Regions from separate parts of the Streptomyces sp. NPDC086554 genome, predicted to be linked through region 2. Evidence: riboswitches for the same ligand, from Rfam matches in the RefSeq annotation. Region 2 holds a riboswitch; each other region holds the start of a gene.
The links. A riboswitch is a leader RNA that binds a small molecule or an ion and turns the genes downstream of it on or off. The one in region 2 is predicted to bind cyclic di-AMP.

Region 1 (7,554 bases), on a different contig from region 2:
ACCACCGACGTCGCGGCCGTCACCGAGCTGCTCACCGTGCTGACCGTCGCCGTGCTCGCCGTCCTCATCAACCGCGTCGTACGCCGCAGCGACGAACAGCTCGCCTCCGCCCGCTCCATCTCGGAGACCGCCCAGCGCGCCGTGCTGCCGCAGCCGGATCACCGGATCGGGGGGCTCGACATCGCGGCGCGGTACGAGGCCGCGGAAGCCGACGCGTTCATCGGCGGGGATCTGTACGCCGTGCAGGACACCCCGCACGGCGTACGCGTCATCGTCGGCGACGTACGCGGCAAGGGGATGGGCGCGGTGGCGGCCGTCGCCGTCGTCATCGGGGCGTTCCGGGAGGCGGCCGAGCAGGAGGCCACCCTGGAGGCGGTGGCGCAGCGCCTTGAGCGGGCGCTCGCGCGGGAGGGCATGCGGCGCGAGGGGCTCGACGCCTTCGAGGGGTTCACCACCGCTGTCCTCGCGGAGATCCCGCGCGGCGACGGAGTCATCCGCATCCTCAACCGCGGGCATCCCGAGCCGCTGCTCCTGCGCGGCGACGGACGGCTGTGCGTGCTGTCCGCGAGCGAGCCCGCGCTGCCGCTCGGGATGGGCGACCTGGGGGTCTGGCCGGACCGCGCCGACGAGGCGGAGTTCCCGCCGGGGGCGATGCTGCTGCTCTACACCGACGGGCTCTCGGAGGCGCGGGACATCCGCGGCGAGTTCTACAACCCGGCGGCCCGGCTCGGCGGCCGGATCTTTCCCGGACCCCACGGCCCTGACACGCTGCTCGCGACGCTGGCCGAAGAGGTGCGCCGGCACACCGGCGGGGGAGGGACGGACGACATGGCGCTGCTCGCGGTGCGGCGGCCGGACACCGGCGATGCCCCGTCCGATGCCTCCCCCGATACCCCGTCCGATGTCACGGGCCGTGACTGAATCGCACCACTCCGCATAGCAACTGACGCACTGTCAAGGCGGTGTGAAGGTCCGGTGTGTGAAGAAGTGCGGTCAACTCGCCCCGTTCCCGCCCTTGGTGTCCCGTTAAGTACAGGCCAACGGCGTTAACGATCAGTCGGAACGGCTTGGAATACGGCCCTGCCGTCTATTAACGTTCGATAACGCAGCGCGGTCGTCCCAGCCGTCACTCGAGTCGGCTCCGTGCGCACGCGCCTAATCCCGAAAGGGAGCCGGGGAACCACCAATTGGGGTGAATCGGGCATCTGTGCATCCGTGCCAGATGTTCGTAGGAGACCTTCCTGCTCCGAACCCGTCAGCTAACCCGGTAGGCGAGAAGGAAGGAAAGGAGCGCGCCCCAGTGGCGTCCAACCGGCCTGCCCCCCAAGCCGTTTACGCACCGAATGACGACGACTTCGGTGCTCATGACGATGAGACTTGGGAGGAGTGGAATCCCACCGAGGAGTCCATCCGTCCCGTTCGCGGCAGGCACCGCGTCCACAAGAAGGGCGGCGGCGGGCTCGCCCGCAGCTCCACCGTCCTCGGCGTGGGCGTCATCGCCGCCGTCGGCGCGGGCGGCATCGCCACCGCGCAGGGCGGCAAGCCCCCGGTCTCCATCGAGATGCCGGACATCTCGGCCGTCACGGACTCGCTGCCGGAGGCCAAGTCGCTTCCCGGCGTGGGGTCCCTGATATCCGGCTCCGACGAATCAGACGACTCCTCCGACGCAGGCGTGACGACCGCCGCCGCGCCGCTCACCGCCGCCGGTGTCAGCACCGCCGATGCCGAGCAGGGAACCACCGACGCCGGTGAGGCACTGCGGGCCCGCATCATGCAGCAGGCCGAGAACCAGCAGGACCAGGCGGACGACGCGGTCCAGAAGGCGGCGGAAGAAGCCGCCGTCAAGAAGGCCGCGGAGCAGGCCGCCGCCGAGCAGTCCGCGGCCGAGAAGAAGATCGCCGCCGAGAAGGCCGCAGCGAAGAAGAAGGCGGAAGAGGAAGCCCGGCGCAAGGCCGAGGCGGAGCGCCTGGCCAAGCTCGCCAAGAGCTACACGCTGCCGCTCAGTTCGTACACGCTCACCAGCACCTTCGGCCAGGCAGGATCGATGTGGTCCTCCGGCTACCACACCGGCCTCGACTTCGCGGCGCCGACGGGTACGCCCCTCAAGGCGATCCACACCGGCACCATCAAGGAGGCCGGCTGGGCGGGGTCGTACGGCTACCGCACCATCCTGGAGCTCGAGGACGGCACCGAGATCTGGTACAACCACCAGTCCTCGATGGGCGTCAGCGTCGGCCAGAAGGTCACCACCGGCGACACCATCGGCCGCGTCGGCGCCACCGGCAATGTGACCGGGCCGCACCTCCACCTCGAGATCCACCCCGGCGGCGACTCCACCGGGGTCGACCCGGCCGCCTGGCTGCGGGACAAGGGCCAGTCGCTCTGAGGCGCCCCCTGTGACTCCGGCGGTCCTGGCGGCAACCCCCCGACGTCAGGGCTGCCGGCTCGGCATGCCCATATCTTGAAACGCGGAACTGACATCCCGTAGTACGGAATGCTGGGCTCCGTAAGGGTGTTGAGCCCCGTATGACTTCTCTACGCAAGCTCGGCCCGTCCGACCTCGAGGTCTTCCCGCTCGCCCTCGGCGGCAACGTCTTCGGCTGGACGGCCGACGAGGCGCAGTCCTTCGCCGTGCTCGACGCCTACACCGCGGCGGGCGGCAACTTCGTCGACACCGCCGACGTCTACTCGGCCTGGGCGCCGGGCAACAAGGGCGGCGAGTCCGAGACCGTCATCGGCAACTGGCTCGCCGCGCGCGGCCGCCGCTCCGACGTCGTGATCGCCACCAAGGTCGGCGCCCACCCCGACTACAAGGGCCTGTCCGCCAACACCATCAAGTCCGGTGCCGAGGAGTCGCTGCGCCGGCTGCGCACCGACTACATCGACCTCTACTACACGCACTTCGACGACCCGACCGTCCCGGTCGAGGAGATCATCACCGCGCTCGACGATCTGGTGACGTCGGGCAAGGTGCGCGCGATCGCCGCCTCCAACCTGACCGCCGAGCGGCTCCAGGAGTCCATCGACTTCTCCGACCGCGAGGGCCTCGCCCGGTACGTGGCGCTGCAGCCGCACTACAACCTCGTCTCCCGTGGCACCTACGAGGGCCCGCTCCAGGAGGTCGCATCGCGCTCCGGCCTGGCGGCGGTGCCGTACTACGCGCTCGCATCCGGCTTCCTCACCGGTAAGTACCGCCCGGGCGCGAAGGTCGACAGTGCGCGGGCCGAGGGCGCGGGCAAGCATCTGGAGACCGAGCGGGGCGTGAAGGTGCTCGCCGCCCTGGACGAGATCGCGGCTGCGCGCGGCGCCGAGCCCGCGACCGTGGCCCTGGCCTGGCTCGCCGCGCAGCCGACGGTGGCCGCGCCGATCGCGTCGGCCCGCACGGTCGAGCAGCTGCCCGCGCTGCTCGCGGTGGGCGATCTCGAACTGACGGAGGCCGAGGTGACCGCGCTGACGAAGGCTTCCGCCTGATCAGCTGCGGTAGGGGTTGTACGGGGTCTGGTACGCGGGATAGGCGGGGTAGGGCGCGTAGGCCGTCGCCGGCTGGGTGTAGCTGTACCCCTGTGGTCCGTGCGCTCCCTGTGCGCCCTGTGCGCCCTGCGGATAGGGAAGTCGGTACCCGTACGGCGGCGGCATCGGTATGAGCACGGGTGCCGTCGCCCGCGCCGCGTAGGCGAGCGCGGGCCTGGCCAGCTCGCGGCGCTCCCACAGCGCGTGCAGCAACTCCCGCTCCCGTACGACGAAGTCGGCGCCCGCGCGGCCGCGGCGGCCCCGGTACCGGAGCAGGGCGAGCGACGTCGCGTACGTCTCGTACTCCGCGACCGTGCGCGCCGCGGCCTTGCCCTGGGTGTACGAGGCGTAGTCGCGGGCGATGGTGCGGGCGCGCATCGTGCCGAGTGCGTACGGCTCGGGCGGTGTGAGCCAGCCGGCGATCGCGTACGCGGGCAGCTCGGTCCGCACCACGCGCAGGCCGCGCTGCCTGAGCCAGATCGCCAGCCAGGTCAGCAGCCCGAACGCGGGCAGCATGAAGAGCGCGTACACCGCGAAGAAGCCGTACTCGCCGAAGGTCGTCGAGCCGTTCCACAGGGCGTGCAGGCCCATCGCGAGGAGCAGTCCTGCGAGCGGAAGCAGCACGCGGCGCAGGCGTCGGCGGTCGGTGCCGAGCGCGGCGATGCCGAAGCCGATGCCGGTGAGCACGGTGAACAGGGGGTGCGCGAAGGGCGACATGACGACGCGTACGAAGAAGGTCGCCGCCGTCACGGACGCGAGCCCGGTGCCGCCGTTGAGCTGGTCGGTGCCGAAGGCGCTGCCGAGATAGAGGATGTTCTCGGTGAACGCGAAGCCGGTGGCGGTCACTCCGGCTATCACCACGCCGTCGAGCACGCCGGTGAACTCGCGTCTGCGGAAGAGGAAGACGAGCAGGACGGCCGCTGCCTTGGCCGTCTCCTCGACGATCGGCGCTATGACCGTCGCGCCGAGGGTGTCCGCGCTGCTCGGGTCGGCGGTGGCGGTCGCTATCCAGCGGGTCGCGAAGCTGTTCGCGACGATCGCTATGAGGGCGGCGGCACAGGCGCCCCAGGAGAAGGAGAACAGGATGTTCCGCCAGGGCCCGGGCTGTACGCGGTCGAGCCAGCGGAAGGCGGCTATCAGCAGCGGAACGGGCAGCGTCGCGAGCCCGAGCCCGACCAAGAACCCCTTGGTGCCGGTCTGTTCGCGCACCAGGGCGAGGATGACGAGCCCGGAGAGGGCGAGCAGGGTGACCAGCGCGGCGGCGCGGATGGCCCGCCGCTGCCACCAGCGCGCGTGGCGCAGCCCGGGGGGCCCTGCCGGGGGCATGGGGTGCGCGTGCGGAGAACTGGTGGCCACGCCGTTGACCCTAACGAGGGACAGGGGTGGCCCGCGACGGTGCGTTTCGGCTGTGCGCGGGCCCGGCGGTGCTACTGCTCCCCGGTTACCCGGCGGAACAGCAGGTCATGGACCACATGCCCCTTGTCGATGCCCTGGCCTTCGAAGCGGGTGAAGGGGCGGAAGGCGGGCCGGGGTGCGTAGCCGCCGTCCGGCTGGGTGTTCTCGAAGAGGGGGTGCGCGGTGAGCACTTCCAGCATCTGCTCGGCGTACGGCTCCCAGTCGGTCGCGCAGTGAAGGAGCGCGCCGGGCTTGAGGCTGGGCGCCGCGAGGTCGAGGAACTCGGGCTGGATGATGCGGCGCTTGTGGTGGCGGGCCTTGGGCCAGGGGTCGGGGAAGTAGATGCGCAGGCCGTCGAGGGAGGCGGCCGGGAGCATCTCGCGCAGCAGGATGACGGCGTCCCCGTTGGCGACGCGGACATTGCTGAGGCCGTTGCGGTCGGCGAGCCCGAGCAGATTTCCCTGCCCCGGGGTGTGCACATCGACGGCGAGGATCCCGGTGTCCGGATCGTCGGCGGCCATCTGCGCGGTGGCCTCGCCCATGCCGAACCCGATCTCGAGCACGACGGGCATCTCGCCGCCGAACAGCTCATGGAGGTCGAGGACGCGCTGCCCGTCGATGTCCAGGCCCCACTTGGGCCACAGCCGCTGCAGGGCATCGGCCTGGCTCGTCGTGACCCGGCTCCTGCGGGGCTGGAAACTACGGATCCGCCGCTCGTGGTGCGACCCGGCGGGGTCGGGCACGGGCCCGTCGGGGAAACGGGGCTCGCCTCGGGGGCGCGGGGGGCGGGGGTGCTCGGGGGCGGCGTTCGACTCAGACACAGTGCGGCAATTTTAATCCCCAGACCGGCCGCAACATTCAGCCTGTCGAGGGGGTCCCCTCACAACAGTGAAAGGACCCGCCGGGCCACAGCCCGCCCAATCGGCAGCGAAGCCGTAGCGGCAGGCGACGGTGCGTTCAGGACGTGCACCGTCCGCGCCCCCTCCCGGATGAGGAAGTCGTCGACCAGCGTCCCGTCCCGCAGCACGGCCTGCGCCCGCACCCCCGCGTCCACAGGGATCAGGTCGGACTCGGTCACCGCGGGCAGCAGCCTCCGCACCGCGGAGGTGAACGCCCCTTTGGAAAGGGAGCGCCGAAGCTCCCCCGCCCCGTACCGCCAGTGCCGCCGCGCTATCCGCCAGGAACCCGGCCAGCTCAGCGTCCCGGCGAGCTCCAGGGGTCGTACGACACCCCATCCGTACCCCTCGCGGGCGAGCGCCGGCACCGCGTTGGGCCCCACATGCACCCCGCCCCCGATGCCCCGCGTCAGATGCACCCCCAGGAAGGGGAACGCCGGATCGGGCACCGGATACACAAGGCCCCGCACCAGCTCGGGCCGCGCAAGATCGAAGTACTCCCCCCGGAAGGGGACGATCCGCATCTCCGGGTCGTCCCCGGCAAGCATCGCGACCCGGTCGCACTGCAACCCCGCACAGTTGACCAGCGCCTTCCCCCGCACCACGGCCCCGTCGGCGGTCCGCACGGCCACCCCGAGCGCCGCCCGTCGGTCGATGCGGACGACCTCCGCGCCGTACCGCACATCCGCCCCGGAAGCGTCCGCGAGCCGCTCCGCCACCGCACCGTAGTCACAGATCCCGGTGGTGCCGACCTGGATGGCGGCGAGCCCCCGCACCTCGGGTTCGTACTCGGCGATCTGGGCAGGGCCAAGCTCCCGCACCGGAATGCCGTTCTCCCTGCCGCGCTGCACGAGCGCGTGCAGGCGGGGCAGCTCGTCCCGCTCCGTGGCGACGATCAGCTTGCCGGTGACCTCGTGCGCGATGCCGTACTCCGCGCAGAACTTGACCATCTCGGCGGCGCCCCGCACCGCGTACCGCGCCTTCAGGGAGCCGGGGCGGTAGTAGATCCCGCTGTGGATCACGCCGCTGTTGCGCCCCGTCTGGTGCCGGGCGGGGCCCGGCTCCTTCTCCAGGACCGTGACCCGTGTCCCCGGGGCGGCGCGCGTGATGGCATACGCCGTCGAGAGACCGACGATCCCGCCGCCGATCACCAGCACATCGCAGTCGTACGCCACGTCCCGGACCATCCCGCATCACCTCCCAACCAGATCGCCCAACCGGATCTCCCACACCAGATAGTGCACTGCGCCACTGACAACGCCCTCAAACCCGACGAGGACCGGAGGGTTACGGAGTGCGTAACTGCTGCTGCCGATCAGGCTGTGTGTAGCGGGCACGGAACGGGGCGGAGCCAGGCCGGCCTACGCGGGCGCCACGAGGAGCGGCCGGGCGCGCTCCCGCAGCTCCACGACCCGGGGCTCGTCGCCGTACGGCTCCAGGCGGTGCAGCAGATCCTTCACGTACTCCGTCGTCCGCGCGGACGAGATGCGCCCGGCGACCTCAAGGGCACGCGTGCCCTGCTCGCACGCCGCGTCCAGGTTCCCGGACTCCAGCTCGGCGACCGCCGACACCACGAGCCGCAGTCCGTGCGAGCGGACGAACTCCTCCGTCGGCTTGGAGAGCGCCTGCTCGGTGAAGCGGCGCACCTGCCGGGGCGCCTTCAGGTCGCGGTAGCACTCGGCGGCGTCGGCCGCGAAGCGGTCGTACGAGTAGAAGCCGAGCCACGACGGGTCGTTGTCGCCGTCCCGTGCCC
Region 2 (7,554 bases):
GATGGCCTCGAGGATGAGGTCGAGCGCGGCGCGGTTGGAGTCCAGGTTCGGGGCGAAGCCGCCCTCGTCGCCGAGGCCGGTCGACAGACCCTTGTCCTTCAGGACCTTCTTGAGGGTGTGGTAGACCTCGGTGCCCCAGCGCAGGGCCTCGGAGAAGGACTCGGCGCCGATCGGCGCGATCATGAACTCCTGGATGTCGACGTTCGAGTCGGCGTGCGACCCGCCGTTCAGGATGTTCATCATCGGGACGGGCAGCAGGTGCGCGTTCGGACCGCCGAGGTAGCGGAACAGCGGCAGGTCGCTGGCCTCGGAGGCGGCGTGCGCGACGGCGAGGGAGACGCCGAGGATGGCGTTGGCGCCGAGCGAGCCCTTGTTGTCGGTGGCGTCGAGGTCGAACATCGCCTGGTCGATCAGGCGCTGCTCGGTGGCGTCGTACCCGACGAGCTCCGGGCCGATCTGCTCGATGACGGCGAGGACGGCCTTCTCCACGCCCTTGCCCTGGTAACGGTTGGGGTCACCGTCACGGAGTTCGATGGCCTCGAAAGCGCCGGTGGACGCACCGGACGGAACGGCGGCACGACCCGTGCTGCCGTCGTCGAGGCCGACCTCGACCTCGACCGTGGGGTTGCCTCGGGAGTCCAGGATTTCCCGGGCTACGACGACGTCGATGGACGGCACGAGCATCTCCTTCTGGGATGTGACGCGGGTACGCGGGGCGTTGGCCTCGCGGACACGAGCCTAACCGGCTCCCGGACAAGAGCCAGCCGAGCGACCGCCCTGTGGACAAACCGAGAGCAAAAAGTTTCCGAACGGAACAAAAAGACCCCGCCCCGGCGCGTACGGGGGATATGCACGCCGGGACGGGGTGGACCCGTGGGGACGGGGGGACCCCCCGAAGCCGTCGCCGGGGGGTAGCGCCCCGAAGGGGCGCGGGGCTGTGACATGTGCGGCTCCGCCGCGTGGGCGCGAGCAACCAAAACGCACCCGCAGCCAAAAGACCAGCGAGGCGCCCCGCCAGAAATTAGCTGAGGTGAAGCTGCTGACCCGGGTAGATCATGTCGGCGTTGTCGATGATGTCGCCGTTGAGCTTGTACACCTTGTGCCAGCCGCCCTTGACGTCCTTCTCCTCGGCGATCTTGGAGAGGGTGTCACCCTTCTTGACCTTGTACTCGCCGTCGCCCTTCTTGACCTTCTTGCCGGTCGGGGTCTCGACGGTCTTCTTGGACTCGGCCTTCGGGGCGGCCTGCTTCGGCGCGGCCTCCTGCTTCGGCGCCTCGGTCTGGGCGCTCGGCTGGCTCTGCGGCTGCTCGGCGGGCTGCTGCTGCGGAGCGCTCTCCTCGGCACCGCCACCGCTGTACGCGGCGCCGGAGAGGCCCACGCCACAGCTCGGCCAGGCGCCCTTGCCCTGACCCGCGAGAACCTTCTCGCCGATCTCTATCTGCTGGGCCTTGGAGGCCTGGTCGGCGGTGGCGGCGTACTTCGTGCCGCCGTACGCGGCCCAGGTGGAGGCCGAGAACTGCAGGCCGCCGTAGTAGCCGTTGCCGGTGTTGATGGACCAGTTGCCGCCGGCCTCGCACTGGGCGACGGAGTCCCACTCGGAACCGGTGGCGGCGGAGGCCGAGCCGGCGGCCATCAGCGGGGCGGCGACCGCGACACCGGTGACGCCGGCGAGCGTGGCGACGCGGGTGGCCTTGGACGGACGGCGGTGCTTGCCCTTGCTGGAAAACAGCATGAGTGATCCCCTCACCGACGCCTACGAGGTGAGCTGTCGGGTTCGGGCCGATGAAGTTGCCCGGCCGCGCTTCCTCAAGCGCGACTTAACCCCTAGCCGGTCCCAACTCCGCTCGGCAGCTTCTTCGTTCTGCTGCTGTGCGGCCGGGCCCGGCGGAAACCTTGGGTCCCCCGCTCCTGCCTACGGCGCTTGACGCGACGACTGTTCCCGAACGGCCGTTGGCAGGACTAGGCGTACCGACCGGCGGGGCCCGCTGTGGCGAGCGGTCACGACCGTAGACATGCGATCCACGGAATTTCAAAGACGATCAGGGCTTCTGAGACCCATCTCTCACTTACGCCAAACCGGACATTAAGCGCGAAGCAACTGACCGACTCTTCGTCAACTTCCCTTACTTTTCGCCCAAATCGAGGCTCTGACCGGGGAGGATGAGGTCGGGGTCGGTTCCGACGGACTTCTTGTTCTCGGCATAGAGCGCGCTCCATCCGCCCTGCACGCCGAGGTCGTCGGCGATGGTCCAGAGGTTGTCTCCAGAGCGGACCGTGTACGTCCCGTCGGCGCCGTCCTTCGCGCGGTCGTCGCCGCGTGAGGCGTGCCGGCCGGAGCCGTCGCGGTCGCCGTTCTTGGCCTGCCCGTCGTCCGCGCTGTCACCGCGGTGCCGACCCGAGCCTTCGCCCGCGCCGGTGGAGGGGGTGGGGCTCGGGGCGGGCGAAGTGGAGTCGTCCGGCTCCGACTTGTCGGAGTCACCCGAATCATCTGACTTGGGCAAGTCACCCGACTCATCCGACTCATCCGACTCATCCGACTCGTGATTCTTGTCTCGCGAGTCGTCGCCTGCGCCGGGCTTCTCGGAGGGCTTTTCAGAGGGCTTCTCGGAGGGCTTCTCCGACGGCTCCTCGGTGGGCTTCTCGGTGGGCTTCTCGGTGGGCTCGGCCGACTCACCGGACTCCGTCGAGTCACCGGGCTCGGCGGACCCGCTCGTGTCGGTCGGCTCGTCCGACGGCACCGAGGTGATCGGAGCGCCCGGGTCGACGTCGGCGGGGGCGTCGTCCTTGCTGAGTCCGGCGATCACTCCGCAGCTCGGCCAGGCGCTGGGACCCTGGTCGGCCAGGACCTTCTCGGCGACGGCTATCTGCTGCGAACGGCTGGCCTGGTCGGCGTAGGGGGCGTAGTCGAGACCGCCGTACTGCTCCCAGGTCTCCTGGGACATCTGGAGCCCGCCGTAGTAGCCGTTGCCCGGGTCCAGGCTCCAGGAGCCGCCACTCTCGCACTCCGCGAGCTTGTCCCAGGTGGCGGTGTCCGCGGCGCTCGCGCTGGTGGCGCCGAGCAACGGGATCGCGATGGCTGATCCGGTGACACCTGCCGCGACGATGAGGGCCGGGGCTTGGCGGGGGCGTCGGTGACGACCATTACCGGAGAGCATGCAAGTGCCTTTCAGAAGACTGCAGAGGCGACTGCGGCTGCTGCGACAGCGGATGCCGAGTCGTCGGTGAACGTAGCCGCAGTCGAACAGTTGTCACAAGTCGATGCAGCGGAGATCACGTGAAAGTCACAGTCTTGACGCACCGTCAGTTCAACGGCGTCTCAAGTGCGCTTCTGTGCGGGTGTGAACTCCACCGGCAGCGTGCGCAGTCCGCGCATGATGAGCCCGCCTCGCCAGCGCAAATCACCCGGTTCCGCCGCGAGGCGCAGGTCAGGGAGGCGGCGTAGCAGGGTCGCGAGAGCGGCCTGACCTTCGAGCCGGGCGAGGGGTGCGCCGAGGCAATAGTGAATGCCGTGCCCGTATCCGAGGTGCTGGTTGTCGCGCCGGGAGAGGTCGAGCGTGTCGGGATCCTCGAACCGCTCGGGGTCACGGTCGGCGGCTGCGAGTACGACGAGAACGGGGTCGCCCTGCGCGATGTCCCGCCCGCCGATGGTCAACGGCTCGGTGGCGAACCGCCACGTGGCGAGCTCGACGGGCCCGTCGAAGCGGAGCAGTTCCTCGATGCCGGTCTCAAGGAGCCCCATGTCCCCTCCCCCGAGGGACTCCTGGAGCCGCTCGCGCTGCTCGGGGTGGGTGAGGAGGGCGTATGTCCCGTTGCCGATGAGATTGACGGTGGTCTCAAATCCGGCAAAGAGGAGAATGAAGGCCATCGCGGCGGCCTCGTTCTCGGTGAGGTGCTCGCCGTGGTCGGAGGCGCGGATGAGCCCCGAGATGAGGTCGTCGCCGGGGTCGTTGCGCTTGCGATGGATGAGCTCGGCGAGATAGCCCCGCATCTTCTTCACGGAGCGCGCGACGCCACCGCGCGGGCCACCGCCGTGTCGGATCATCATGCCCGCCCAGTCACGGAAGTCGTCCTGGTCCTCGCGCGGGACGCCGAGCAGATCGCAAATGGCGTAGATGGGGAGGGGAAACGCGAAGTCGTGAATAAGGTCCGCCTCCCCCTTCTCCGCGAACCGGTCGATGAGCTGATCCGTCAGTTCCTGCACGCGGGGCGCGAACTCGGCGACGCGGCGGGGAGTGAAGGCCTTCGACACGAGGCGGCGCAACCGCGTGTGGTCCGGCGGATCGATATTGAGCAGATGCGTCATCAGGTTGGCGCTGCGCTCGCCCGGGATGCCGGTCTTGCTCTTGGCGTGGGCGGGTTCGTCATGATGCGCCGGATTCTTGCTGAGCCGCTGATCGGCGAGGGCCTGCTTGGCATCGGCATACCGGGTGACCAGCCAGGCCTCCACGCCACTGGGCAGCGCGGTCCGGTGCACTGGGGAGTTCTCACGCAGCCAGGCGTAGGCGGGGTAGGGGTCGGTGGCGAACTCCCAGGTGAAGAGTTCTGGCCCCTGGGCCTTGGGGGGCTCCGTGTGGGCCCCTGCGGGGCAGGCTGCGGGGGTGGCGGGTGGCTGGTCTTGCATGGGTCGACGGTATCCGGACCGCCGGACTTCTCACTCCGGCGGTACGAGGGGCCCGCTCAGCCGGGCCGCCGCGGTGACGTCGCCCGCGGCCTCCGCCGTGCGGAGCCAGTGGGCGGCGCGCTTCTGGTGGATACCGGCGAGGGTGAGCATGGAGTCCGTGAAGCCCGCTTCGGCGGCGGTCTCCAGGTAGGGCATCGCTTCGGTCTCGGCGCCCCGCGCGGCGAGGAGCCTGCCCGCGTCACGTGCGCCCTCGCCGTCCCCGAGCTCCGCGGATTTGCGGTACCAGTCCTCCGCCTCCGCCGTGTCTCCGCCGTGCTCCGCCATGGCGCCGAGTGCTCCCATGGCGTCGGCGTCCCCGCCCTCGGCGCGGGGGAGAAACGCGGCGCGTGCGGCGGCCTTCACCGCCTCGGCGTCCAACTTCTCGTCGACCAGCGTCTCGGTGAGCACCGCCTCCCAGACGTCGTCCGGCACCGGCTCGGTCCCCTCGAACCGCATCGCGTCCGCGACGAGCGAGCCGTACGCTCGCACGGTGTCCCCGGAGCCAGGCACCAGCAGTCCCGCCACCCCGTGGCGGGGTTCGAAGGCCCAGTTCATCGCCGCCTCGAACGTCTCGTTGTCGACGCCGTCCACTTCGGGGTCGTGCATGATGCACACCTCGCCGAGGAGCGACACCGGCACGTCTCCCTCAAGTCCGCACCGCGCGATGTCGACGGCCGCCCGCACCAGGAGGTGGCCCAGCGGATTCCTGTGGGCCGCCCACCGCCACTCGTCCCACAGCTCCGGGCCGACCGCCAGGAACTCGGTGACGCCCCGCTCCCCGTGCCACCGCGCGGCGTCCACGAGGCGCGGGTCGTCGAACTCCGCGAGGCGTGCCAGTTCCGCCTCGCTCCAGCGGCAGCTCAGCTGGACCGAGGCCACGCCTCTGAGGAGACGGGACGCGGGGCCACCGCCGAACCGGTGGGTCTCGTACGCCTCGTCGCTCATGGTGGCGAGGACGAGTACCTTCTCTGCCGCCAGCCGGGCCAGCAGGCCCGCGGTGAGGCCGTGCTCGCCGAGGTGGCCGTCCAGGTCGTCGAGCCAGACGATGTACATGCCTTCGGGATCGCGGCCCCGGAGCTGGGCCGCAAGGTCCCGCAGATCCGTACCGGCCTGCGGTACGTAGACCCTCGCGTCACGGCGCCCGTTCCGGTGCAGAGCCGCCCAGGCCGTCCTGGTCTTGCCGGAGAGGGGTTCGCCCGTGACGACGACGAGGCCGCCGTTGCGCAGGGCGCTCCTCACCAGACCGCTGAGTTCGCCGTCGCAGTCCCTCACGACGTACGGCGGCACGCTCGACTCCCCGTCGAACCGCCGCGTGGGGTGAACGCCGAGGTCGAGGCGGCGGAGTCGGTCCTTGCGGGGCCAGTCGGCCGTCGTCACGTGGGCCGTGGGCGACTGGGTGCCGTAATGGTTGTGCTGAACCCCCACCACCGAGCCGTTGAACGTGCCGTCGCTGAAGTCGACGTGGTCGCCCTCTTCAGGGGCTGCCTGGAGAGTGAGCGAGTTGATGACCTCAGCCTGCACCACGTGATCGACGGTTCCCCCGGAGACGGTGTTGCGGGTCCGCGGACCGGCGTCCGCGCGCGGGGCGAACTCTTCGACCATGTGGCGCAGTTCGGCGGCGGCTCGCGGGTTCTCGCTCAACAGGCGGCTCAGCTGCGCCCGCCACTCGGCCTCCGCGTCGAGCTTCTGGTCCTGGTCCCCGGAGAGCAACTCGGCCCTGACCTCGTCGAGCTGGGCCGCTTCCGCCTCGATCCCTTCGGACCTGCCGTACATCCGCGCGATGCGATCCCTCGTGCCCGCCCACGCCTCCGACGCCATCACCTGCACGAGCGCCGTGCTCGCCGCCGTCAGTAACGGATCCATTCAGCCAAGCCTCCAGCCGCGCCAACTCGCCCTGGAGTAAAGGTACTAAGCCCCCGGCCCCCGCGAGGTCTCCGCCGCCCGAACCGCATCCCGATAAGCCCGCGCAGCCACCCGAAGCGCCGCCTCCGGATCGACTCCCTCCGCCTCGGCCCGCAGCGCGAGGGCAAGCAGCTCATAGCCGACGCCCTCCCCCGAAGGCACCTCCACCTCAAGCCCCGCCGTCCGCACCCGAGAGGCCAGCTTCGCCGCGAGCGCCAACCCCGGCTGGCCCAGTGGGATGCCCTCCGTCAGTGACGAGCGCTGCTTCTCCGCCGCCTTCGTGCGGAGCCAGTGCGCCTTGACATCCTCCGGGGTGTCCGCCGAGTCGTCGCCGAAGACGTGCGGGTGGCGGTGGATCAGTTTCTCGACGATGCCGCCCGCCACGTCGTCCACGGAGAAGGGGGACTCGGTGTCCTCCTCGGCGATACGGGCGTGGAAGACCACCTGGAGCAGGACATCGCCCAGCTCCTCCAGGAGCTCGTCCCTGTCGCCCTCCTCGATCGCCTCGACCAGCTCGTACGCCTCCTCGATCGCGTACTTCGCCAGGCCCTTGTGCGTCTGCTGGGACGACCAGGGGCATTCGCCGCGGATCTGGTCCATGACCTGGACCAGATCGAGGAGGCGTGCGCCCGGCAGGTCGTACGAAGCAGGGAGCAGTTCCAGGTCCGGCATCGCGATCCGGCCCGATCCCGCGAGGCGGGCCAGGCCGTCCGTCAGGGGGCGGTCGCCCTCGGCCGTGGCGATGACCAGGACCGTGCGGCCACCGGCGCAGGCGTCCACCAGCTCCTGGGCCGTGGGCGACGCCTGGTCCACGCGCACGCCCGCCTCGCGCAGATACGGAAGCTGCGGGTGCGTCGCGTCGGCGCACAGGACCGCGTCCGCCCCGTGCAGCGCCTGCCAGGCGGGCCAGGAAAGCAGGCCGGGGGCCACCCGGTGACTGGTGGTGAGGAGGATGACGCGGCCGGGGGCGTCGGCCGGGGGCGTGGTTTCGT
Region 3 (7,554 bases), on a different contig from region 2:
GTGGGACACCACCGCCTGGAACCAGCCGCAGCAGACCAGCCAGTGGGAGGCGCAGCCCTTCGACACCGGCGCGTACGACGCGACCGCGTGGAACTCCGGCGGCCACGAGGCGACATACGGAGCGACCGGGACACACGAGACGTACGGGGCGACCGAGGCCACGCATACGACCGCGCTCGTCGAGGAGCACGGAACCCCGGATCCGTACGAACCCGTCGAGGCCTACGAGCACACGGCGTACTCGGCCGACGCGCCGGTCGAGTCCTACGCATCCGATGCGTACGCCCAACCGGCCCCCGCCGAACACGAGTTCATCCCGGACGAGGCGCCCGCGGAGCCGCTCGGCCCGATCGAGCCGAGCTTCGGACGCGACGCCGGTGACGACGAGCCGCCGGTCATGGACCGCTCCCGCGGCTCCCGTTCGCGGACCCGCCGCCGCACCCCCGCCAAGCGCTCCGCCCTGCTCACGGTGGCCGTGCCGTCGGCCTGTGTGATGGGCGTCGCCGGTATCGCCGCCGCCTCCGTGAGCAACTTCAGCGGTGACGACGGCAAGGAGACCCAGGCCGCCACGGCCCCGGACCCGACGTCGGTACAGCCCTCCGCGGCCAACAACAAGCTCGACACGCAGCTGGAGAACCTCTCGGCGGACGCGGGCGACTTCGCGGACCGGGCCAGCCGCACCCAGGAACGCATCGACCTCAAGGCGCAGAAGGTGGCCGCCGAGAAGAAGGCCGCCGAGGAAGCCGCGCGCAAGGAGCGGCTGCGCCCCAAGTTCGCGCTGCCGGTCAAGCAGCAGGGGCTGAGCGCCTATTACGGCCAGGCGGGCATCAACTGGATGTCGGCGCACTCCGGAATCGACTTCCCGGTGTCGTACGGCACCGAAGTGATGGCCGCCACCGACGGCACCGTCTCCACGAAGTGGAACAGCGCCTACGGAAACATGGCGATCGTGACCGCCAAGGACGGCACGGAGACGTGGTACTGCCACCTCTCCACGCACAAGATCTCCAGCGGCCCCGTCAAGGCGGGCGACGTCATCGCCTTCTCCGGGAACTCCGGCAACTCCACGGGACCGCACCTGCACTTCGAGGTGCGTCCCGGCGGCGGCTCGGCGATCGACCCCCTGCCGTGGCTGCGCAGCCACGACCTCGACCCGACGTAACTCGGGCCGCGCCCCGCGACCTCGACCGGCGTAACTCCGGCCGCGCCCCGCGGCGGCGACCCGGCGTAACTCCGGCCGCCGCCCCCGGCGTTACAGCTTCTCCACCGGTGCGTACCGCAGCAGCAGGCGCTTCGGCTTGGGCTCTCCGAAGTCCACCGTCGCCTCGGCGTTCGCACCCGAGCCCTTCACTCCGACCACGGTCCCGAGGCCGAACTGGTCGTGCGTCACCCGGTCCCCGACCGCCAGCGAGACCACCGGCTTCTCGGTGGCGCGGCGGGTGGCGAAGCCCTGCGCGCCCCCGGCGCGCGAGCGCGACGACGACAGGGAGGACGTGATGCCCGCCGCGGGTCCGGAGGACGCCGGCGCGCCGACGGAACCGGTGCGCTTCCAGTCGAGGTGGGCGTCCGGGATCTCCTCCAGGAAGCGCGACGGCGGGTTGTACGAGGGCTGGCCCCAGGCGCTGCGCATCGAGGACCGCGTCAGATACAGCCGCTCCCGCGCGCGCGTGATGCCCACGTACGCCAGACGCCGCTCCTCCTCCAGCTCCTTGACCTGGCCGAGGGAGCGCATGTGCGGGAAGACGCCGTCCTCCATGCCGGTCAGGAAGACGACGGGGAACTCCAGGCCCTTGGCGGTGTGCAGGGTCATCAGCGTGATGACTCCGGAGCCGTCGTCCTCTTCGTCCGGGATCTGGTCGGAGTCGGCGACGAGCGCGACGCGCTCCAGGAACTCGGAGAGCGAACCGGCGACACCGGCTGCCTCGCCTTCGCCTTCACCCTCTCCCGCACCGCTGTCCTGCTCGAACTCCAGGGCCACGGCGGCAAGTTCCTGGAGGTTCTCGATGCGCGTCTCGTCCTGGGGGTCGGTCGAGGCCTGCAACTCGGCCAGATAGCCGGTCCGTTCGAGCACGGCCTCCAGGACGACGGCCGGGCCCGCGCCGGACTCGACGATGGTCCGCAGCTCCTCCATCAGCGTGTTGAAACGCTTGACGGCGTTCGCCGAGCGGGCCGCCATTCCGTACGCCTCGTCGACGCGCTTCAGCGCCTGCGGGAAGGAGATCTTCTCGCGCTGCGAGAGCGCGTCGATCATCGCCTCCGCGCGGTCGCCGATGCCCCTCTTGGGTACGTTCAGAATGCGCCGCAGCGGTACGGAGTCCTCGGGGTTGGCGAGCACGCGCAGATACGCGAGGACGTCCCGGACCTCCTTGCGCTCGTAGAAGCGGACGCCGCCGACGACCTTGTAGGGCAGGCCGACGCGGATGAAGATCTCTTCGAAGACACGCGACTGCGCGTTCGTCCGGTAGAAGATCGCGACGTCCCCGGCCTTCGCGTCGCCCGCGTCGGTGAGGCGGTCGATCTCGTCGGCGACGAACTGCGCCTCGTCGTGCTCGGTGTCGGCGACATAGCCGGTGATGCGCGCGCCCGCGCCCGCGTTGGTCCACAGATTCTTGGGGCGACGGCTCTCGTTGCGCTCGATGACCGCGTTGGCGGCGGTCAGGATCGTCTGCGTGGAGCGGTAGTTCTGCTCCAGGAGGATCGTCGTCGCGTTCGGGTAGTCCTCCTCGAACTGGAGGATGTTGCGGATCGTGGCGCCGCGGAAGGCGTAGATCGACTGGTCCGCGTCACCCACGACACAGAGCTCGGCGGGATCGTCCCCCTCGCCTCCGGAGGGGCCGACCAGCTCTCGCACGAGGGCGTACTGGGCGTGGTTGGTGTCCTGGTACTCGTCGACCATCACGTGCCGGAAGCGGCGCCTGTAGTGCTCGGCCACGTCCGGGAACGCGCGGAACATGTGGACTGTCGTCATGATCAGGTCGTCGAAGTCGAGTGCGTTCGCCTCGCGAAGCCGCGACTGGTACATCGCGTAGGCCTGGGCGAGGGTCTTCTCGAAGCCGTCGGCGGCCTGTCCTGCGAAGGTCTCCTCGTCGATCAGCTCGTTCTTCAGGTTCGAGATCTTGGCGCTGAAGGACTTCGGCGGGAACTTCTTCGGGTCGATGTCCAGGTCGCGGCAGACCAGCGCCATGAGCCGCTTGGAGTCGGCGGCGTCGTAGATCGAGAAGGAGGAGGTGAAGCCCAGCTTCTTCGACTCGCGGCGCAGGATGCGGACGCAGGCGCTGTGGAAGGTCGACACCCACATCGCGTTCGCCCGCGGCCCGACGAGCTGCTCGACGCGCTCCTTCATCTCGCCCGCGGCCTTGTTCGTGAACGTGATCGCCAGGATCTGTCCCGGGTGCACATGCCGCTCGGCGAGGAGATACGCGATGCGGTGCGTGAGGACGCGGGTCTTGCCGGAGCCGGCGCCGGCGACGATGAGCAGCGGGGAGTCCGCGTGCACGACGGCCGCGCGCTGGTTCTCGTTGAGACCGTCGAGCAGCGCCGCCGGGTCGATCACCGGGCGGGGGGCGCCGCCGCGGTAGTGCGCGTCCCGGGGCGTGGGCGCGTCGAACTTCCCGTCGAACAGGTCGTCCGGAACGGGTTCCGGCGCGCTGTCCTCGGGCGGCGGCGGGTGCTCTTCCTCCGAGGGCCGCGAGGCCTTGAGGTCCGCCAGGAAGCTGTCATCAAAGAGGCTGCTCATCGCCTCCCGAGTCTAGGCGGCCCCACTGACAACCCGCCCCGGGTTCCGGCCACCTCCACTCGCCTACGCCCCGCCCGCGGACGGTGACGCTCCGCTACGGCACGGCGTGCCCGCGTCAAGAGCTTCGTAAAGTCACGAAAATGTATCGGGCATATCGAACATCAACCTTCACACGGAGCACACGAGTTGGCTAGCGTGCTCCGCGGGCTGCTCGTACTTCCACCGGCGAACCCCGCCGGGAACGGGTGGCCTCCGCCGAGTCCGATCTCCTCGGAGCCGGGGACCCACCAAGACCTTGGGGTGAATCGGTCCCGTACGAAGTACGGGACTGTAGGGCAACCTTCCGGATCATCCGCCCGAACCCGACAGCTAACCCGGTAGGCGGTCTACGGAAGGAGTCGCCTCCCTTGGCGTCGCACCGCAAGCCGCGGACCCGCATTGCCGGAATACGCACCACTCCCGCCATCGGCATCACGACGGCGGCCCTCACCTCCGTGGCCCTCTTGTCGCAGAGCGCCCAAGCGGCACCCTCCGCGCCGCAGAAGCCCAGCCTCGAAGAGGTCCAGAAGAAGGTCGACGACCTCTACCAGCAGGCGGGCGTCGCCACTCAGAAGTACAACTCGGCCAAGGAGCGCACCGAGAAGCAGCGCAAGAAGGTCGACACTCTTCTGGACGATGTGGCCAAGCGCGCGGACAAGCTGAACGAGGCCCGCCAGGAGCTCGGCTCGTTCGCCGCGGCCCAGTACCGCACCGGCGCCGTCTCCGAGACCGCCACGATGATGCTCGCCGATGACCCGCAGGGGTACTTCGACCAGAACCACCTCTCGGACCGGCTGACCGCGCGCCAGAAGAAGGCCGTCGACGACTACCAGACGCAGCAGGCGTCGGCGACCAAGCAGCGCACGAAGGCCGCGAAGTCCCTGGAGACGCTGAGCGACTCGCGGGACGACCTGAAGACGAGCAAGCAGGCCGTCCAGGAGAAGCTGACCAAGGCGCGGACGCTGCTCTCGGAGCTGACCGCCGAGGAGAAGGCGCGGCTCGCGGCGATCGAGAAGAAGAAGGAAGAAGAGGCCAAGCGCAAGGCGGCGGAGCTGGCCCGCAAGCAGGAGGCCGAGGCGGAGGCCAAGCGCAAGGCGGCGGAAGAGGCGGCCGCCAAGGAGCGCGAGGAAGAGCAGCAGAACGACGGGACCGACGAGAACACGGAGACCCCGGACACCGGTTCCGACACTGGTACCGGCACCGGTTCCGGGGACACCGACAGCGGCTACGCGACGAAGGCCGCGAAGGTCATCGCCTTCGCGGAGGCGCAGATCGGCAAGCCGTACGTGTGGGGTGCCACGGGCCCCGACTCCTACGACTGCTCCGGGCTCACCCAGGACGCGTGGAAGGCCGCGGGCATCTCCCTGCCGCGCACCACGTGGGACCAGGTGAAGGTCGGCACGACGGTGAAGACGGCCGACGCCAAGCCGGGTGACCTGGTGTTCTTCTACGACGACATCAGCCACGTCGGGATCTACATCGGCGACGGCAAGATGATCCACGCCCCGAAGCCGGGCACGAACGTCCGCGTCGAGTCGATCTACTACATGCCGATCCACAGCGTGGTGCGCCCCGCGTAACCGTCACGCACGCGTAACCGTCACACGCAAAGGAAAACGGCCCTCCACACGCGCGTGGAGGGCCGTTTTCCTGCGGTCCTGGTCAGGTCCACAGCACCGCGATGAAGATGTTCGCCGTGGTCAGCAGCCCCACCGCGCCGAACATGCCCTTGTCGACCTTCTCCTCGTCCCGCTTCACATAGACCAGCGCGAGGATCACGATCAGCACGGCCATCTTGATGCCGATCTTGAGGTTGTTGACCGGGTTGTCGTCCGCCTGGTTGAGGCCCACCAGGATCACTCCGGTGACCAGCATGGTCAGCGCGCCGTGCAGCATCGCGGGGTTGAACCGGGCCGTGCCCTGGCCCATCTGCTTCATCTGGGTGAGGAAGCCACCCAGCAGGGAGGCGATACCGATGATGTGCAGGCCGACGAAGACATGGGTGAGTACGTCCATGGTTCCGGAGCCTAGCCGGGGCCTTACCACCGCTCGGCACCCAGGTGAGCCACAAGCGCCGCATCGGTCAGGGGCCTGTGCGAAGGCTGTGTGGCCACGCGATCCGCGCGGCCACATACGGTCACCGGCTGGAGCACTTCCGTCAGTTGCGTACATTCCGTCACCAACCCGTGACGGTCAGGTTTAGCGTCCTTCGTCAGGTGACCGGCTCCCCACCGCCGCCCGGACCAGGGGCGGCAGTCGGACACCACCGCCGAGAAACCGGCGGCGGTCCGCTCCCCCTGTGCGGGCCGTCGCCGGACCTAAGGAGCCCCTTCGTGGCAGCTCACCGCAAGCCCAGACAGCGCGCGCTCAGCGGCGGTACGGCCCGTACCGCCGTCACCCTCGCCCTCGCCGGGGCCGCCACGGCGACCGCCTTCGACGGGACGGGTCACGCGGACCCGCGGCTCAGCCCGGCCGAGGTGAAGTCCAAGGTCGACGCGCTCTACCGCGAGGCGGAGATCGCCACAGAGAAGTACAACGGCGCCGAGGAGAAGGCGGACAAGGCCGAGAAGTCCCTGGGCGAGCTGCGCGACGAAGCGGCCCGCAAGACGGAGAAGCTCAACTCGGCGCGCGAGGGCCTCGGTTCGATCGCCACGGCGCAGTACCGCAGCGGCGGCATCGATCCTGTCGTCCAGCTCGCGCTCTCCTCCGACCCCGACCAGTTCCTGGAGCGCGCCGCGCTCGCCGACCGTGCGGGCAGCCGCCAGGCCTCGGCCGTCAGCGGCGTACGCAAACAGCTCCAGGAGATCGACCAGCTGCACAGCGAGGCCGACGGCACGCTCGACCGCCTCGAGTCCCGGCAGGCGGAGCTGAGGAAGCACAAGAAGACGGTCAACGGAAAGCTGGACGCCGCCAAGCGGCTGCTCGCCCGGCTGACCACCGAAGAACGTGCGCGGCTCACCGGCGACGGCGATCAGAACAGGGCCTCCCGCGCCGCCGGCCGCGACGCCTCCCTGGCCGCCCCGGCGAAGGCCCCCAACGCCCGCGCGTCAACGGCCGTCTCGTATGCCTACGAAGCGCTCGGCAGCCCCTACGTATGGGGCGCCACGGGCCCCAACGCCTTCGACTGCTCCGGGCTCACCCAGGCCGCGTACCGCGCCGCGGGGGTCTCCATTCCCCGTACGACGTACGCGCAGATCGCCGCGGGCAACCGGGTCTCGCGCTCCCAACTGCAGCCGGGAGACCTGGTCTTCTTCTACCAGGGCATCAGTCACGTCGGCATCTACGTGGGCAACGGGCAGATGGTCCACGCCCCGAACCCGAGCGCGCCGGTGCGCCTGGCGCCGATCAGCCAGATGCCGTTCGCGGGGGCCACGCGGGTGGCGTGAGGGGCCTCACGAAGGGTCCGAGCAGCCCGAAGGTACTGTTCTGGCTCATGCCCCGCCGTACGCTGCCGCCCCCTCCGCCGCCCGTCCACCTGCGCACCTGGCCGGACCGGAACGCGCTGCTCGCCGACCGCGGCATGGCACTCGAAGAGCTGCGCAGGCGGAGCCTGGGAGTGCACCGGCTGCTGCTGCTCTGGCTGTTGGGGCTCGGCGGCGTCATCGGCTGGTCGCTGCTCGCACTGCCGATCCAGATGGTCGAGGACAAGGAGCCGATGGTCATAGTCTTCGGCCCGGTCTGTGCCGTCCTCGGTCTGGGGGCGCTCGCCCCCTCCGTGATAGGCGTCGTCCTCGGCATGCGCCGCGACCGCCGGATGCGCGAACTCACCGAGAGCTGGC
Region 4 (7,554 bases), on a different contig from region 2:
TGTGCGTGAGCGCCAGGTCGACCTCGCCCGCCGCCACGGCCGCCACCCCGAGCGGCGGCTCATAGCCCCGCAGCGTCAGCTCGATGTCCGGATGGGCGCGGCGGAACGCGGTCAGTGCGGGCGGCACCAGATGGATGCCTGCCGTGGTGAAGGTCCCCACGCGCAGTCGGCCGCCGGACAGGCCCGCGAGCTGCGCCAGTTCGTGCCGCGCCCGCTCCATCTCGTCCAGGACCCGGCGCGCCCGGGTGAGCAGCAGCTCGCCCGCGCCGGTCAGCCGCGCCCCGCGGTGATGCCGGACCAGCAAGGGGGTCCCCGCCTCCCGCTCCAGCTTGGCCAGCTGCTGGGAGAGGGCGGGCACGGTGTAGCCGAGGCGCTCGGCGGCGCGGGTGATCGACCCGGCCTCGGAGACCGCCACCAGTGCGGCGAGCCGCGTCGGGTCGTACATGGTGTCTCCCGGTGCAGGTGCTGACGCCGGGTCGGCCCGGCCGTCGACGTGGGGGGTAAACGCCTGCTTAAGGCAGACCCAGGATATTCCATATACCTGCTGAAGGCAGAAGAACGGCAGGCTGGGGGCCATGGACGCACAACTGGTCGCCTTCACCGGAGTCGCCGCGGGCATGGTCGCCATGCCGGGCGCCGACTTCGCCGTCGTGGTGCGCAACGCCCTGGCTTCCCGCCGCGCCGGGGTCACCTGCGCGATCGGTGTCGCGGGCGGGCTCCTGGTGCATACGGCGCTCGCGGTGGCCGGTGTCGCGGCGGTGCTCGCGGCGGTGCCCACGCTCTTCCGCGCGCTGCAGATCGTCGGCGGCGGCTATGTGCTCTACCTGGGCTACCGCGCCCTGCGGTCGGCGGCGCGGCCGCAGCGGAGTGCCGGTGCGCAGGGGGATGAGCCGCAGGAGTCGGGCGGCAGCCTGCGACAGGGCTTCCTCACCAATGCCCTCAACCCCAAGGCGCCCATCACGTTCCTCAGCGTGCTGCCCCAGTTCGTGCCCGCGGGCAGCCCCGCGATGCCCAGGACGCTGCTGCTCGCGTCCATCATCGTCGCGCTCGCCCTCGTATGGTTCCCGGTCGTCGCGCTCCTGGTGGACCGGCTCGGTCGCCGGCTGCGCCGACCGCGCACCGCCCGGGCGATCGAGGGTGTCACCGGCGGCGCGTTGAGCGTCCTCGGCCTGGTGCTGCTCATCGAGGCGGCTCTCGCGTGACGTCCTGCCGTGCGGCCGCGCGGCGCGCCAGGCGGGGGAGCAGGCGGGGGAGCACGCCCCACAGGCCCACGCACACAACGAGCGTGCCCGCGCTCGCGATGATCCCGCCGGTGCGGCCGACCGCCACGTCCACGACCAGGAGCACGGACCCGGCGAGGGCGAACATCAGGACCGCCATGCCGGCCCTGGCGAGATGCGAAGAGACCCGCACGATCAGCGGCTTGGAGTGCTGCTGGAACAGCGCCCGGTGCACCGCGGCCGGCGCCGTGAACAAGGCCGCCGCAAGGACGGCGAGCAGCAGCGTGGTGACGTAGGTGGCGCGCTGCATGTCGTCCAGGGACGGGAAGCGCGGCGTGAAGGCGAGGGTCAGCAGGAACGCGAAGAGGATCTGCACGCCGGTCTGCGTGACCCTCAACTCCTGGAGAATCTCCGAGAAGTTGCGGTCCGCACGCTCGAAGGGCGTCTCGTTACGGTTGTCGTGAGCGGCGTGGGAGCCACTGTCGTCGGCCATGCCGCACGAGTATCCGGGTCGGCGCGCCCCACGCGTGGCGGACGCGCCGGGCGACGACGCCGGCCGAGTGGCCGGCCGCCGCCGCCCGGCGGCAGGTCAGCGCACCCTGCCGTACGACACGCTCTTGGTCCAGATCTTCTCGAGCCGCACCACGGTGTTCGACTTCGGGGCGTGCCAGATCCGGCCCTTACCCGCGTAGATGCCGACGTGGTAGACGTTCCGGCCGGAGTGGAAGAAGACCAGGTCACCGCGGGAGCGGTTGGACGCGGAGATGTGCCGGGTCTTGTTGTACTGCTGTGCGGCGGTGCGTGGGAGCTTCTTGCCGGCGCGCTTGAACGAGTAGAGCGTCAGGCCCGAGCAGTCGAACCGGTTGGGCCCCGTGGCTCCGTAGCGGTAGGGCGAGCCCTTCTTGGACGCTGCGATCTTCAGGGCCTTCGTTCCGTGTGTCGCGGCCTGGGCCTCCGTCGTGAGCCCTGGGGCCACGAGGGTGCCGCCGACGACGGCGAGCGTGAGAGCCGATGCGCAACCGGCCCTGGTGAGCAGCGACGGAACATGATTCAGCGCGGTCATGCGCAACCCTTCGTCAGCCGCCTGTGAAGGATGACCTGTCGGATTCGGGCTGACAAAGTTGCCCGGCCGCGGTGTGCGGCTTCACCCCAAGGGCCGTTGTCCGGACCGTCCGGACCGACCCGTCGTGCCTGGGTCCTCCACTCCTGCCGGTGCACCGATGTCGACCGGGCATCCGGGCGGCGGCAGGACTCGGCGTCCGCCCGGACCGCCCCGCCGCTGTGGCGGGGGCTTGTCGTCGGAAGGGATCTTGACCCGTCAACGGCCCGAAAACCGAGCCGAAACGGCGTTTTGTGAGGCTCCTCACGGCTGAACCGTTCAGGTGGACAACGCCGGATAAGGGCACCCTTCGAAGGGCTCGACGATCGCTCTACCAGCACCGGAAGGAGACATTCCGGCCGTCGCGTACACCGCTGACGCAACTGTGACCGACCCCGTTGACGACGACCTGCTACGCCGAACGGGGTAGCCCGTCTGGTCCGTTTGAGACCGGCCCCGGACGCTGCGGACCTGCCGGGCAGCCGACTTGAGGGGGAATCAGGGCGCCGAAGGGGGCGGCACGGTGACCCGGCAGGACCGCCGCTCCCCGTCGAGTACGCGCAGCGCCCGGGCCAACGTCGGTGCGTGCACGGCACTCTCGCCCCGCTGGTGCATCAGCGTCAGCGCGTCCCGCAGCGCGGTGGCGCTGGCGACCAGGGCCTGGGCGGCGCGCAGACCGCCGTACGTGTCGGACGCGCGGGCGGGGTTGATCCGGCCCAGCAGATCGACCACTTCGAGGTACCGGTCGATCAACTCGCCCTCGGCGCGGGTCAGTGCGGGCAGCGGAGGCAGTTCGGGTGGCAGCATCACCGGCTCACCTCGCGTCCGGGGCGCGGAGCGAATCCTTGCTGCCGAGGAGCGAGTCCTTGCGGCTGGGGATGATCCGGTCCACCAGGCCGTACGCGAGCGCATCGGGCGCGCTGAGGATCTTGTCCCGCTCGATGTCCGCCGCGATGCGCTCCGGGCTCTGTCCCGTGTGCCGTACGAGGAGTTCCTCCAGGAGCGCACGGGTGCGCTGGAGCTCGGCCGCCTGGATCGCGAGGTCCGAGGTCTGCCCCTGGATCGGCTCGGTGATCGAGGGCTGATGGATCAACACCCGGGCGCCGGGCAGCGCGTGGCGCTTTCCGGGGGTGCCGGCGGCGAGCAGGACCGCGGCCGCCGACGCGGCCTGACCCAGGCAGGTCGTCTCCACGTCGCAGGTGACGAAGCGGATCGTGTCGTAGATCGCCGTCATCGCGCTGAACGAGCCGCCGGGGGAGTTGATGTAGAGCGAGATGTCGCGGTCCGGCGCCAGGTATTCGAGGTGCATGAACTGCGCCATCACATCGTTGGCCGAGGTGTCGTCGATCGGGGTGCCCAAGAAGACGATGCGCTCCTCGAGCAGCTTCGAGTACGGATCGAGAGTCCGCTTTCCCGAGCTGGTGCGCTCGGTGAACTCGGGCAGGACGTAGCGGGCGGACGGTCGGTTCATGGCACGTCACTCCTCTTCCCGGGGCCGGCCGCACCGGCCCGTGGCTTCCTGTAGAAAATGTACAGGACGTACGTAATAAGGGTCGGCGACGGTGAGTGAAAGCGGTGGACAAAGATCACGTGAGCGGCAGACTGGCGCGCATGACCTCAACGGATCCCAAGGCCGACCTCGGCCATTACCTGCAGACCGCCCGCGACGCCCTGCTGTGGAAGCTCGAAGGGCTCTGCGAGTACGACATCCGCCGCCCGCTGACCCCGACAGGCACCAACCTGTTGGGCCTGGTGAAGCACACGGCGGGCGTGGAACTCGGCTATCTCGGCGACACGTTCGGGCGCCCGTCGGGCGAGCCGCTGCCCTGGCTCGATGACGGTGCCGAGGGCAACGCGGACATGTGGGCCACCGCCGACGAGTCACGTGAGGACATCGTGCAGCTCTACCGCCGCGCATGGGCACACGCGGACGCGACGCTCGATGCCCTGGAGCTGGACACGATCGGCAAAGTGCCGTGGTGGCCGAGTGGCAGGGACGAGGTGACGCTGCATCATGCCGTGGTGCGCGTGATCGCCGACACGCACCGGCACGCCGGGCACGCCGACATCGTCCGGGAACTCATCGACGGCGCCGTGGGCATGAACAAGGGCAACGACAGCCTGCCGTCGCACGACACGGCGTGGTGGGAGAACCATCGCAGCCGCCTGGAGAGGGTGGCCCGGGAGGCCGACCCGGAGACGTGAAAGACCTGTTGGCGCGTTGGCCGAACGAGCCGCGGGGCCGTAGTGTCTGCCCGTCGCAGGCGAAGAGGATCACGGGGGCAGCGGTGGGGTGGACGAGGTGCCGCAGAGCGGCAGGTACGGCGATGGTCGCGGCGATATTCGTCGTGGCCACGGGGTGCTTGCCGAAAGATTCGCCCGACGCGAAGGGTTCGCCCGACGCCCCGAAGGGTTCGGCCGACGCTCCGAAGGCGAAGGACACGGCACCGGCGTCCGTGTCGCCGTCGCCCTCTTCCTCCCGGCCGCTGACGGCCGCGAAGTTGAAGTCCCTCCTGCTGCGGGAGGGAGAAGTGCCGCAGGTGGACAGCGCGCCCGTACAGGGTCCCGTTCCCAAGTACGATCCGCGGGTTCTGGTGCCGGGCCCGGGGTGCCAGGACGTGTTCGACGCCCTCGTCTCGCACGACGCTGCCACGTCCGTGATCCAGGACTTCTGGTGGAAGGACGACCAGTGGCGGCAGGACCTGGCTGGCCTCGTATGCCGGCAAGGGGGCGGCGGAGCAGTTCCGGGGGCTCAAGAAGGGGCTCAAGACCTGCAAGACGCTGGTGGGGACGACCCCGGACCAGAAGCTCAACTCCCGTATCACCGTGGCGAAGGCGCCGGCTCTGGGCGACGAGGCGGTCGCCTTCGACCTGAGCATGGACGGCCCGGATGACACCGTGCTGACCGACCGTCAGACCTTCGTGCGGGTGGGCGCCCTCACCGTGAACATGAGCGACCGCAACGCTCGGCGCAACCCCGGGTTCCCGCTCGACGTGGTGATCGACAAGCAGGTCGCACGGCTCACGCAAGGGCCGCGCACCTGACCCCGGTGGACGCCGCTTCAGCGAGCTACGCGTCGGTTCCGTAGCTCCCGTACTCCGGAAGCCCCGTCGATTCGAAGACATGCACCGACAGGCCGCTCGGTGTCGTCTGATGACTGATGAGCCGCAGACCGGCCGGTGCGCCGCCGTCCGGGAACAGGCGCCGGCCGCTGCCCACCACGACCGGGGCGATCGCGAGCCGCAACGTGTCGACGAGCCCGGCGGCAAGCAGGGACTGGGCGAGCCGGGCGCTGCCGTGGATCTGCAGCTCCCGCCCGGGCCGCCGCTTCACCTCGGCGACCTGAGCGGGGACGTCGCCGGACAGGATGGTGGTCGGGTTCCAGTCGGCCTTGGTCAGGGTGTCGGAGGCCACGTACTTCTGCAGGCCGTTCATGATCCCGGCCAACGGGTGGTCGGTCATCTGCGGCCAGTCCCGCGCGAAGTTCTGGTAGGTGCGGCGGCCGAACAGGAGCGCATCCGCCTCGCCGAGCCAGGTGCCGGCGAGCCGCTCGAACTCCTCGTCCAGGTGCGGCACGAACCAGCCTCCCCGCGTGAACGTCTGGCACCGCTCTCTCTTCGGCTTCGGTGAACCCGACGGTACGGCGACGACGGTGCCGGAACCAGGACCGACCGCTGGCCCGTCTCGCGCATGTCACCAGGTTTGGCCAACGGGTTGCGGGCCACTCGGAGTCCGAGGTGGCCATGACGAACAGACCCTCCGATGCACGGACGAAGACCACGAGCCAGCAGAACTCGAAGAGTTCACCCCGGACGGGAAGCGGCGCCGCGGACGGCCCGCCGGGCCCCATGGAAGTACTGCGCCAGGCGCGCGCCCAGCTCGCCGAGCTCACCGGGATGACCGCCGAGTCCGTGTCGTCCTTCGAACAGACCGAGGACGGCTGGGCGTTGGAGATCGAGGTCCTGGAACTCGCCAGGATCCCCGACACGACGAGTCTCCTGGCGAGCTATCAGGTGGACCTCGACCCGCAGGGCGGGCTCACCGGATACCGGCGCATCCGTCGCTACGAACGCGGGCGGGCCGACGCACATGGGCCCGGCGGTCTCGACGGAGAAGGCCGAGGACGAGCGGTCGGCATGGCCGTTCCTCCGGCACAACAAGCCCGAAGCGGTGGCACCAGCGGCCTGTACGACATTCTGGAGCTCGTACTCGACCGGGGGCTCGTCATCGATGTGTTCGTACGCGTCTCCCTCGTCGGCATCGAGATCCTGAAGATCGACGTACGTGTGGTCGTGGCCAGTGTCGACACCTATCTGCGCTTCGCCGAGGCGTGCAACCGCCTCGACCTGGAGGCCGGCCCGCACAAGATCCCCGGGCACCCCGACGTCGTGGGCGAGCTCACCGGGATCTCCGAGACCCGCAAGGCCACGCCCGCACACAGCAGGAAGGAGCCGGAATGAGTACGTACGTCTATGGCATCGCCGCATGTTCGCACCCCTCGCTCCCCGCGGGCATGGACGGAGTGGGAAAGCCGCCGCGCCCCGTGCGTGTGATCAAGGAAGGCGAACTTGCGGCGGTCGTCAGTGACGCGCCCGAGGGGCTGCGCCCCAAGCGCAACAACCTGCTCGCCCACCAGAGCGTGTTGAACGAAGCGGCTGCGGCAGGCGCGGTGCTTCCGATGCGGTTCGGCAGCGTCGCACCGGACGACGCGGCCGTCACGAGCGTCCTCGCGGAGCGTGCCGAGCACTACCACGAGCGGCTGAGGACGCTGGCGGGCAAGGTCGAGTACAACATCAAGGCGAACCATGACGAGGCGGCCGCGCTCCACCGCGTGATGGCCGAGAGCCCCGAGTTGCGGGCGCTCACCGAGGCCAACCGGGCAGCGGGCGGCGGTAGTTACGAACAGCGGCTGCGGCTCGGCGAGATGGTCGTCGCCGCGGTCAAGGGCCGGGAGGCCGAGGACGCCGTGAAGCTGCAACGCGCGCTTGAGCCTGCGGCGGAGGCCGTCAGTGCCGGTCCCGACTCCACGGGCTGGCTGGCCAATGTGTCGTTCCTGGTGGAACGCGCTTCGGCCGAGGAGTTCCTCGGGGCCGTGGAGGAGGTCCGCGAGACGCTTCCGCACGTCGAACTGCGCGTCAACGGGCCGCTGCCGCCGTACAGCTTCGTCGAGCCCGGCCCCGCCGAGCCGGTGTGAGCCCATGGGACTGATCGGCGAGGTGCTGCTGCTGCCGTTC

Region 1: linked by a shared signal. The riboswitch ahead of AB0O76_RS29550 (M23 family metallopeptidase) and the one ahead of AB0O76_RS18420 (transglycosylase family protein) in region 2 are both predicted to bind cyclic di-AMP.
Region 3: linked by a shared signal. The riboswitch ahead of AB0O76_RS09575 (C40 family peptidase) and the one ahead of AB0O76_RS18420 (transglycosylase family protein) in region 2 are both predicted to bind cyclic di-AMP.
Region 4: linked by a shared signal. The riboswitch ahead of AB0O76_RS39500 (C40 family peptidase) and the one ahead of AB0O76_RS18420 (transglycosylase family protein) in region 2 are both predicted to bind cyclic di-AMP.

What each region holds. Positions count from the first base shown of each region.
Region 1 is NZ_JBFBJK010000020.1:15,898-23,451, reverse strand. It holds gene AB0O76_RS29555 (PP2C family protein-serine/threonine phosphatase) at 1-921, shown strand, start outside; cyclic di-AMP (ydaO/yuaA leader) riboswitch at 1,143-1,289, shown strand; gene AB0O76_RS29550 (M23 family metallopeptidase) at 1,301-2,386, shown strand; gene AB0O76_RS29545 (aldo/keto reductase) at 2,527-3,471, shown strand; gene AB0O76_RS29540 (PrsW family intramembrane metalloprotease) at 3,472-4,836, opposite strand; gene trmB (tRNA (guanosine(46)-N7)-methyltransferase TrmB) at 4,938-5,726, opposite strand; gene lhgO (L-2-hydroxyglutarate oxidase) at 5,786-6,988, opposite strand; gene AB0O76_RS29525 (MFS transporter) at 7,163-7,554, opposite strand, start outside.
Region 2 is NZ_JBFBJK010000010.1:119,721-127,274, forward strand. It holds gene eno (phosphopyruvate hydratase) at 1-684, opposite strand, end outside; gene AB0O76_RS18420 (transglycosylase family protein) at 1,022-1,732, opposite strand; cyclic di-AMP (ydaO/yuaA leader) riboswitch at 1,736-1,930, opposite strand; gene AB0O76_RS18425 (transglycosylase family protein) at 2,124-3,155, opposite strand; gene AB0O76_RS18430 (cytochrome P450) at 3,317-4,621, opposite strand; gene AB0O76_RS18435 (sel1 repeat family protein) at 4,652-6,523, opposite strand; gene AB0O76_RS18440 (nucleoside triphosphate pyrophosphohydrolase) at 6,569-7,554, opposite strand, start outside.
Region 3 is NZ_JBFBJK010000005.1:32,706-40,259, forward strand. It holds gene AB0O76_RS09565 (M23 family metallopeptidase) at 1-1,162, shown strand, start outside; gene pcrA (DNA helicase PcrA) at 1,253-3,736, opposite strand; cyclic di-AMP (ydaO/yuaA leader) riboswitch at 3,980-4,136, shown strand; gene AB0O76_RS09575 (C40 family peptidase) at 4,144-5,355, shown strand; gene AB0O76_RS09580 (hypothetical protein) at 5,438-5,791, opposite strand; gene AB0O76_RS09585 (NlpC/P60 family protein) at 6,109-7,161, shown strand; gene AB0O76_RS09590 (hypothetical protein) at 7,209-7,554, shown strand, end outside.
Region 4 is NZ_JBFBJK010000037.1:23,514-31,067, forward strand. It holds gene AB0O76_RS39485 (LysR family transcriptional regulator) at 1-445, opposite strand, end outside; gene AB0O76_RS39490 (LysE family transporter) at 576-1,202, shown strand; gene AB0O76_RS39495 (DUF6328 family protein) at 1,180-1,713, opposite strand; gene AB0O76_RS39500 (C40 family peptidase) at 1,810-2,283, opposite strand; cyclic di-AMP (ydaO/yuaA leader) riboswitch at 2,287-2,453, opposite strand; gene AB0O76_RS39505 (hypothetical protein) at 2,818-3,126, opposite strand; gene AB0O76_RS39510 (ATP-dependent Clp protease proteolytic subunit) at 3,134-3,790, opposite strand; gene AB0O76_RS39515 (DinB family protein) at 3,931-4,524, shown strand; gene AB0O76_RS39520 (hypothetical protein) at 5,104-5,364, shown strand; gene AB0O76_RS39525 (dihydrofolate reductase family protein) at 5,390-5,896, opposite strand; partial or broken gene AB0O76_RS39530 (gas vesicle protein) at 6,064-6,408, shown strand; gene gvpJ (gas vesicle protein GvpJ) at 6,457-6,780, shown strand; gene AB0O76_RS39540 (GvpL/GvpF family gas vesicle protein) at 6,777-7,514, shown strand; gene AB0O76_RS39545 (gas vesicle protein GvpG) at 7,519-7,554, shown strand, end outside.